DNA from 4 places in the Halobacillus sp. Cin3 genome. Region 4 is predicted to be linked to each of the others. Evidence: riboswitches for the same ligand, from Rfam matches in the RefSeq annotation. Region 4 holds a riboswitch; each other region holds the start of a gene.
The links. A riboswitch is a leader RNA that binds a small molecule or an ion and turns the genes downstream of it on or off. The one in region 4 is predicted to bind thiamine pyrophosphate.
Positions count from the first base shown of each region.

Region 1: another riboswitch for thiamine pyrophosphate. It lies ahead of thiT (energy-coupled thiamine transporter ThiT); the one in region 4 lies ahead of QMA39_RS05115 (YkoF family thiamine/hydroxymethylpyrimidine-binding protein).
Region 2: another riboswitch for thiamine pyrophosphate. It lies ahead of tenA (thiaminase II); the one in region 4 lies ahead of QMA39_RS05115 (YkoF family thiamine/hydroxymethylpyrimidine-binding protein).
Region 3: another riboswitch for thiamine pyrophosphate. It lies ahead of QMA39_RS09235 (acetylornithine deacetylase); the one in region 4 lies ahead of QMA39_RS05115 (YkoF family thiamine/hydroxymethylpyrimidine-binding protein).

Region 1 is NZ_CAMZMV010000001.1:195,158-197,357, reverse strand. Features, by position in the region: gene QMA39_RS01085 (phospholipase D family protein) at 1-603, opposite strand, end outside; gene thiT (energy-coupled thiamine transporter ThiT) at 705-1,271, opposite strand; TPP riboswitch at 1,359-1,457, opposite strand; gene QMA39_RS01075 (alpha/beta fold hydrolase) at 1,539-2,200, opposite strand, start outside.
Region 2 is NZ_CAMZMV010000001.1:304,696-306,895, reverse strand. Features, by position in the region: gene tenI (thiazole tautomerase TenI) at 1-160, opposite strand, end outside; gene tenA (thiaminase II) at 157-852, opposite strand; TPP riboswitch at 962-1,069, opposite strand; gene QMA39_RS01730 (NUDIX domain-containing protein) at 1,114-1,554, opposite strand; gene QMA39_RS01725 (SDR family oxidoreductase) at 1,714-2,200, shown strand, end outside.
Region 3 is NZ_CAMZMV010000002.1:216,703-218,902, forward strand. Features, by position in the region: gene QMA39_RS09235 (acetylornithine deacetylase) at 1-997, opposite strand, end outside; TPP riboswitch at 1,077-1,183, opposite strand; gene QMA39_RS09240 (GNAT family N-acetyltransferase) at 1,287-1,781, shown strand; gene QMA39_RS09245 (hypothetical protein) at 1,737-2,162, opposite strand.
Region 4 is NZ_CAMZMV010000001.1:945,883-948,082, reverse strand. Features, by position in the region: gene QMA39_RS05120 (ECF transporter S component) at 1-322, opposite strand, end outside; gene QMA39_RS05115 (YkoF family thiamine/hydroxymethylpyrimidine-binding protein) at 319-921, opposite strand; TPP riboswitch at 1,014-1,114, opposite strand; gene QMA39_RS05110 (hypothetical protein) at 1,332-2,200, shown strand, end outside.

The sequences.
Region 1 (2,200 bases), 750 kb from region 4:
GTCAGGGGCCTCCTTGGCAATCGGGTTGCCGATCCATCCGTCCCCTTCCGTCCCCATCCATGAAAACAGCAGGCGCCAGGCACTGGAGTATAACGGATTGGAATCTCTCAGTTTGTCCAGGTTAGTTAAGACAACGTTCACCCCACCATCTTCCAGCCGTCGGATCGTTTCCGACTCATAGGATCCGTAGGTGGTATTGATTTGGTCGGTGATGAAGACAACTTCAAGGTCAGGCACTTCTTTCTTCCGTTCTAATATGGCATCCACGAGACGTCTGCTGATTTCGGGAAATTCATGCTTCCCATTGGTGTAGCCGTTGAAGAGAAACATATCAGCGACAATAAAATCATCCGCTCCTCCTATAGTGGAATACATTTCTTCAAAAACCTGAAGATCATGAACCGTATCCCCCTCTTGATTTTCATAGGAGAGGTCCCGGAAAAACTCGATATCCTCCATCTGGTGCACATCCCCTTTATAGGACACACCTTCAGGGAGCGCTTTCCATGAAGTATGATAGGCGATCATGACCGATAGGAGCAGCACAATCAAAAGCAGCAGCCAGACCCATTTCTTCTTTAGTAATCCTTTTATTCTTTTCATCCCTATCCCCCCTGGTCTCTGCCTGTCTTTTCACTCCACCGGTCCTTTTGAAACATGGAAAAAAAAGCCTTCTGCCGCTGTGGCAGAAGGCTTTTTTCATTTTAATGAAGCACGAGCTTCGGACGCTGTATAAACAAAAGACTGATTACAAAAGCGCTGAGGATAAACGCAGGCAGCATGTATCCACCATTATAAACGAGGGAATACAGCCAGACCGGCTGTCCTTCCGGAGCGAATTCGCCGTAAAAGATGATACCCGCCGCAAAATGACCGAAAAAACGGAGTACACTGCCAATAAAGCAGCCGGTAATGATCCAGCCGATCAAGGCTTTCGTTTCCTTGGAGCGGATCGCATTCCAAAGCGGTTTGGCCACGATTCCTGCCGCACCGATCACCGCAAACGCCACAATGTAGTCCAACAGCGTCTGCAAAGGGGTGATGATATAGGCACCGGTCAGAATCTGATAGATGCCGAGCAGCAGTCCGGTCGCTGCGCCGCCCTTCACGCCCCAGCGGAAGGCCATAATGAAGACCGGAACCATTGCAAACGAAACCGAGCCGCCCTGGGCCCATAATTTAAATGATAAAAACGGGATGATATCCAGTAGTAGTGCTAATGCGGAAAAGATCGCAATTTCAACTAAAAATAGTACTCTGCGGTTTCTCATTCCAGCATTCCTCCTTTAAAAAAAGACACAAAAAAAGCAATGCAGACAGGGACGCTTCCTGATGGAGGGATCCCGAATGCATTGCACCATCAAAAAAGCCGCCATCCCTGCGCCAGTACTAACTGACAGGTTCGAAGGGTCTGAACGAGGTTCACTCTCAGCCGCTAGGCTCCCCTTGTAGGCTTTGTACCGATTACTCTTCTTGCTATGCATCTATTATATCAAACTTCTTTCCGATGACAAATCTTATTTCCCGGGGAATAGAGTCTATTTTGTATTCGTATACCTCTGGAAGAATTCCAGACTGCGCTCGACAATCAAATCCTGGTCATGATCAAGAGTTGCGACATGGTAGCTGTTTTCCATATGGACAAGCTCCTTATGCTCCGAAAAGACCGAATCAAAGATCACCTCTGAATTATTTGGCGGGACGACGTGATCCTCATCCGAGACGAAAATCAGAATCGGGCAGTGAATCGTGTCAAGCCGCTTTTTCACATGATCCATTAAGACCGTAATTTCGGTAATGGATTTGACTGGTGTTTTGTCGTAGGCAAGTTCATCCTGATCGGGGTCTTTAATATCGGATCCGATGGCATCAAGAAAACGTTCTTCTGTCGCCGCGCTCTCCTCCATCACGGGGATATCGATAGCTGCATTGATCGGAATAACCCCTTGGACGCTCTTATGCTCACTGGCCATATAAAGGGCAAGCGTTCCTCCCATGGATAAACCGACAACAAAAATAGAGCTGCACCGTTCATTCAGCCATTGGTAGGCGCTCTCCACTGATTCAATCCAGTCCTTATAGGACGTCGCCTCCATATCTTCCGGTGCTGTGCCATGTCCTTTCAACCGCGGACAATAAACGGTATATCCCTCACGTGCGTATGCTTCAGCGAGCGGACGCATGCTCTGGGTCGTCCCTG
Region 2 (2,200 bases), 640 kb from region 4:
ACCCGAGCTCCGTCAAAGTATCTATAGTTCCCGCTATTTCACTTGCGGACCACTGCTTTTCTCGAAGGTGGAAGAAATCGATCATTGGTTCAATCGCAGCCACCCTCGTGCACAGTTCCTCCCGGGACTGCCGCCCTGTGGATATGACATGCAGTTTCATTCACGTCCGGCTGCGATCGACTGTTTTATATCAAACGGCCATTCCTCCATACGGTAAGCCATTTCCCAGAACATATATTCATACTGACTGCTGATGATAAACAATTCCTTCATCCTGGCTCTGCCGGCATCTGTCTTCTTTTCAGCCAGTTCATCAAGACGCTCGATCTGCTCCTCTACAAGCGTCCGGAACCAATCCCCGCCGTAAGCCGCGATCCATTCCTGGTAGACCGGTTCTTCCGGCGACGACTCTTTCAAATGTTCGCCGACTTCATAATACAGCCAGTAGCACGGAAGAATCGTCGCAATCACATCCCCTAAGTCCCCGTTATACGCTCCTCTGTACATATGGGACGCATAAGCATAGGCCGTTGGTGACGGTTTGAACTGCTCCCGCTCTTCCTGCGTAATGCCCAGCTGCTTCGAAAAATTCTCATGAAGCCCAAGCTCTGCTTCGTACGTACTCTGAGCATGAGACGCCATATTGGCCATGACAGCCATATCTTCAGACTTTGCAGCTCCCAATGACTGGACACGGGCAAAATGGGACAGGTAATAGGAATCCTGAAGCACATAATAGCGGAACTTTTCGAGAGGAAGCGTTCCCTCTCCAATCCCCGTTACAAAAGGATGCTGAAAGCTTCCCTCCCAAATCTCATCTACGGCTTTTCTAATTTCTTCTGAAAATTTCATGTCCACTCTCTCCTTTGTTGAACGATCCGCCACTGATTTTTCCCACTAAAAAAGCCACTTTCCCCGGCATAGGAAAAGTGGCTGATATACATTTATTTTCATAGACATGTATAGGTATCGGCCACTTCCCTACGCTGGTATAAACCAGATCAGGTTCCAAGAGTCTTAAAGCATTACTTTAATCTCAGCCTTTGAGAAGGCACCCCTAGTGGATCGCTCGCTATTCAATTCTCTTTCATCGTAACACGTTAGAATTTTTTGTCAAAAATAGATTTTCGACTGCCGTTCCACTGCTTTCTGGATACTGTTGGCTGTCCAGGGAGGAATCGGGACGGGACTCTCGTTCAGATCGGGCTCTACCCAGACCATGTCCGCCACTTCTTCCGGGCTCTTTATATAAGGCTCTCCTTTGAAATCGGCAGTTAAAAATACGACATTCAGAACCTGGATATCCCCGATTAAAAAAGTATTGCTGTGTACATAGGTAAGGTCCCCATCCAAAATGAGGCCGATTTCCTCTTTGATTTCACGGCGGACGTTATCTTCCAGCACATCAAGGGAATCCGGACTGAACTCCATTTTCCCTCCAGGCAGCGAATAGAGACCGCCGGCATGCTCCTCTTCCGGTGACCGCTGAATGAGCAGAAACTGACCGTTTTTCATAATGGCCGCTTCTACGTTTATGATATAAGAATACGACATATACAAACCTCCTTTTTCATCCAATCCTTACCAAATTCGACACGACACACCAAACTCCTCTCCTTCCCGGAGAAAAGGTTGGTGAGCATATTCATTGTGTATCTTTCTCAAAAGCCGTACGATACTCTTTGCAATAAAAGATAAAGAGGTGTTCCAACCATGGATTTACAACTTAGAAATAAACTTGTCCTTGTGACCGGATCTACACAAGGAATCGGAAAAGAAATTGCGAAAACTTTCCTTGAGGAAGGTGCACGCGTCGTCATTAATGGACGTACTCAGGAAAAGCTCGATCGTATTGTAAACGAATTAAATCCTCACGGAGACATTCAAGGATTTGCTGCTGATGTGTCGACGAAAGAAGGCGCAGATGCGCTGATCCAAAAAGTCGAGGCCATCGGTGACCTGGATGTACTTGTGAATAATACAGCCATGTTTGAAGTGAAAGATGTCGAAGATGTAACCGATGAGGATTGGATGAATTACTTTGAAACCAACATCATGAGTGCCGTACGTTTGTCGCGTCATTTCCTTCCCAAAATGCTTGAACGGGATACCGGCCGGATCCTGAACATTTCCAGTGAAGCCGGCGTGAAACCGCTGGCGGAAATGATTCCTTATTCCACAACAAAAGGTGCGATTAACT
Region 3 (2,200 bases), on a different contig from region 4:
AAATTTCTCCGCGGTCCTCAATCATGGACGTTCCTCCCCATTTGAATTGAGGGGCATGGTTTTTCAGCCATGGATCGGCCTGGGCGGCAGCACGGACATGTGCTTCAATTTCTTCGATCACATCTTCGTAATGCTCTTCTGGATAATAGTGCACGGTAATCCATAAAGCACAGCGGTCGGCGATAAAAGCCGCGTGCCTTCCACCTTCAATGACAGCAGGATTGATTGTCGTCGATCCAGGTGGAAAGCCCGGACTCGATTTCGTAACCGCCCAGTGCCGCTCCAATTCCTGCAGCGACTGGATGATTTTCATCATTTTTTCAATTGCCCCTGCTCCGTATCTTTTTCCACCGGCATGAATGATCGAACGGCGTTCCGCGTCGTGGAAGGTTTCCGGACTTTCAATCGTAATCCATCCGGTAATGACGCCTCCCTGCCCCTGAATGGCACAGTTACTCGTATCGGCTACGATGGCTAAATCTGCCTGATACCCTCTTTCTCCACAGGATTTTGTTCCTGCTTCTCCGACCTCTTCACCGACGACGGACTGCACATGAAGGTCGCCGGCCGGCTCGATTCCCGCTTCATGGAGCAATTTGAGTGCAAACAGAACAGCCGCCATTCCACCTTTCATATCCGCCGTGCCGCGACCGTACAAGCGGTCGTCCTTCAAGGTCAGTATAAAAGGATCATGCCCCCACGATTCCCCTTCATCCAGCGCAGCCACATCAATATGACCGTTTAAGATGAGACTTCTGCTATGTTCCCGGTCGGTTCCTTTTTTCGTTCCGACGACAATCGGATCACCGGGATACAGTTCCCATGTGTCTATTTCAAAATCCATCCGGCTTAAATACTCTTCTATGTACTGTTGTGCTTCCGCCGCATTTCGGGCTGGAGGGCTTAACGTCGGAAAGGCGACCAAATCCCCTAGAAGCTGGCGCATCTCCTCTTCCTTTTCCTCCACTCTCTGCAGCAATTCCTCTAACTGAATCATCGTACTCTCTCCTTCCATATAAAAAGCCCGCCCCTTCGAGAGAAGGAGCGGGCTTGATCATCATGTAAGAAAAGATCAATCATCGACCGCTTCACTTCCCTCCGCTGGTATGAGCCAGATCAGGTTGTAAGGGTCAAAGCTTCTGCTTTTCTCAGCCCGGTCATCAGGGCTCCCCTAGTGAAACATGCTATAAAACTGTTATTTTCATTACAACATAGGCGTCTGGAAAGGACAAGTCCTGTTCAATCGCGAAATGTAAACGGATGACGAATAGAACAGGAGGCATTGGATGAACATCAAAAAAGATGATTTAACAGGTGCGGAAGTACAAGCATTCATAAAGGAGCACCTTTTCAATATGACCCTGCACTCCCCGCCCGAAAGCATCCACGCATTGGATATAGAAAAATTAAAGCAGCCCGGCGTGACCTTTTGGACAGCCTGGGAAAAGGGAGAGCTGGCGGGAATGGGAGCGTTGAAAGAACTCCATCCGGCGCACGGAGAGATCAAGTCGATGAGAACAGCCTCTTCCCATTTAAGACGAGGCGTCGCCCATAGAATGCTCCAACACATCATAAATGAATCCAGTGATCGAGGGTATACACAGCTCTTTTTAGAAACCGGGTCTCAAAAGGCGTTCCATCCGGCTGTCCAGCTGTATAAGAAGTTCGGGTTTATTTTCTGCGATCCTTTCGCCGGCTACAAGGAAGACCCGAACAGCTTATTTATGACACTGAAACTAACGGATACTGTAATACATAGCCGCGGTGACCGCAACGGATAAGAGGACAGCCGCTGTCAGACTCCTCTTCAGGAAAGCAGCAGGAATTTTTTTAACGAGCGTGTAGGTGATTGGAAAAATGAAACTGATCGGTATGAGATACAAGCTTAAGAACATCGTAAAGACAGCCAATAACACAGCTAGAAGTGGTCCAATTAAAAGATACAGGCCCCACTCAATAAAAAAGCGTCCCAACGACAGCTGACTGCTTAAACGATCGGCTATCAAGGATAGGGGGAGGGCAAACACAGCATGCCCCAAATAGATATTGACTAAATTAAAATATAAGTTTCCTAACAGGTTGCTGTAATCCGATGTGAGATAAATAGAAACCAATAAAGCTGTTACAAAACTGCTGATTAAGGCAGCAAGAATATTCCGCATCGTCCAACTCACTTTCATGTTGTTTTATTTATGTAGGT
Region 4 (2,200 bases):
AACGCGTCAGAGCAAACGCACTTTCGGCTCCGAGTCCCTGAACCATTCCCGTTAAGATCAAAATAGGTCCGGAAGCATTTCCAAGCAGAACTTCAATTGTCGCTGCGATGGTTTCAGAGAGAAAAGCTGCGCCCGGGCGGCGTAAAATATAGGCGGCAATGATGGATACGATGAACCAGATACCAAAGATAAAATCATATCCGATTGGACCAAAGAGACCTGAGAGAAGTTTTCCAACAGGCAGGAAAGCGAGGTAGACAACAGCGAAAACGACAGACAAAACAGATAGAACAACGATTTCTTTGAGTTTCCAGTTTTTCATAAGATGCTCTCCTTTGAGGAAGGGCTGTTGACCGACACCGATACAGTCATGACGGTGTGAGACGACCCTGAAGCTTCTGTCTCACGGAAAACATTTTCCAACCCTTCGAAAACCGTATGGGTATCTCCGTCAAGCCTTGTAGAATAGTGGGCGGGCGTCACTTGGATGCCCTTCGATTTCATCGCTTCAATCTGCTTGTATATTGTATCCATATAGCTGCCCCCTCCCATTGGATACAGGGAAAACTTAGCTGCCAATGGCTGGGTGATCGAGCGGGAGGCGTCTTCATTCCTCCGGTGCAGGGATTCAGCCATATACGTATCTCCAGCCGAATCTCCCGGGCACCCAATTGAATAAGTCGCATGAAAAGCCGCATGAACATTTGTTTTGGATACATGAAGAAGGATGGCCTTCGTCACATCAAAAATATGTTCCACTCGTCCCCGTACCGTCGTTGTGACATCATCGGTATCGAGCCATACTTTAGATGTATCCACTTTCTTTAAGCTTTCCAGAATTATACCCGCAAACTCATCACTCATCGGATGTATAGAAAACGAACATCCGGCAATTTTTGATGTACCACAAACTTGATCCATCCATCATTCCTCCTTTTTTTAAACACAAAAAAACTGCATCCCATGGGAATGCAGTCCGTTGATCGATGAATAAAACCTGTAAAGGCCTGATTGATAGAACGGCTGCACTTCCCCACGCTAGTATTATCTAGTTCGGGTGCCAAGGGTCGGATCATCCTCTCAGCCGCTCGCAGCAGCTCCCCTAGTGCCTCATATGTATACAGTTTTTTGTATTGATTCTATCGTAGCGGATGTTGGAATATTTGTAAATGTTTATTCTTCTTTTTATGAATACGAACGATAGAGTTCATTTTCAAAATCTTCCAATCGTGGTACGCTGAGGGTAATAGAATCCGTCATTTATTGAGTGGAATAAAAGAGTCGGGCAATCAGAAGACAAGGGATACCATCAACAGGAAGGGGAGACAGGCATGAACAATCACATGCATCGGGCAAACAGGTGGATAAAGCGGTATGCACGTCCATTGGAAGCCGCCAGATGGGAAGCTCTTTTTGGAAGAGGTCCTAAAGAAAAAGTTCTCGATTATTTGAGTGCGTTCCAAAATGAAGATGGAGGTTTTGGTCATGGAATTGAGCCGGATTTTCAACTTCCAGCTTCTTCTCCAATGGCCACATGGGCAGCTTCCCAAGTGCTGACTGAATTGAATGTATCTTCCAAAGAGCCGATGCTTCAACAGATGGTTTCCTACCTGCTTCGCTCGTATGATCGTCAATCAGGGATGTGGCCCTCGGTTGTTCCTGAGGTCAACCATTTTCCTCATGCACCCTGGTGGTCGTGGAGGGAAGGGGTGCAGTCCAACTGGATGTTTAACCCGGCGGCGGAATTGGCCGGTTTTCTCATCGACTGCTCCCAACGGGATACGGAAGCCTGGGAAACGGGTGTGGCTGGTGCTGTTAAAGCTGTAGAACATTTGATGAGTGTCAGTCAGATGGATTTCCACGAATGGCAGTGCTTTCAAAATCTACTGATCTCCTTGGACAAGCATAAAGGACATGTTCATAATCTAATGCCTTATGGACTTGATCAGGTGCAGTCCCACCTTCTTGCTTTAGGCGAGAACTGCTTTAGTCAGGATCCTTCGGAATGGGGAAGTGGGTACGGTGCTCTTCCGACTGACATAATATCGTCCCCACAGCATCCGTTATATGCTAAATATAAACCTTTAGTATTGGAAAACATCCGTTATTATTTGAAGACGCTGAAGGAAGAAGGCATCTGGGATATCACCTGGGACTGGGGAGACGGAACAAAAGCTTTTGCTGTAGCCGAACAACAATG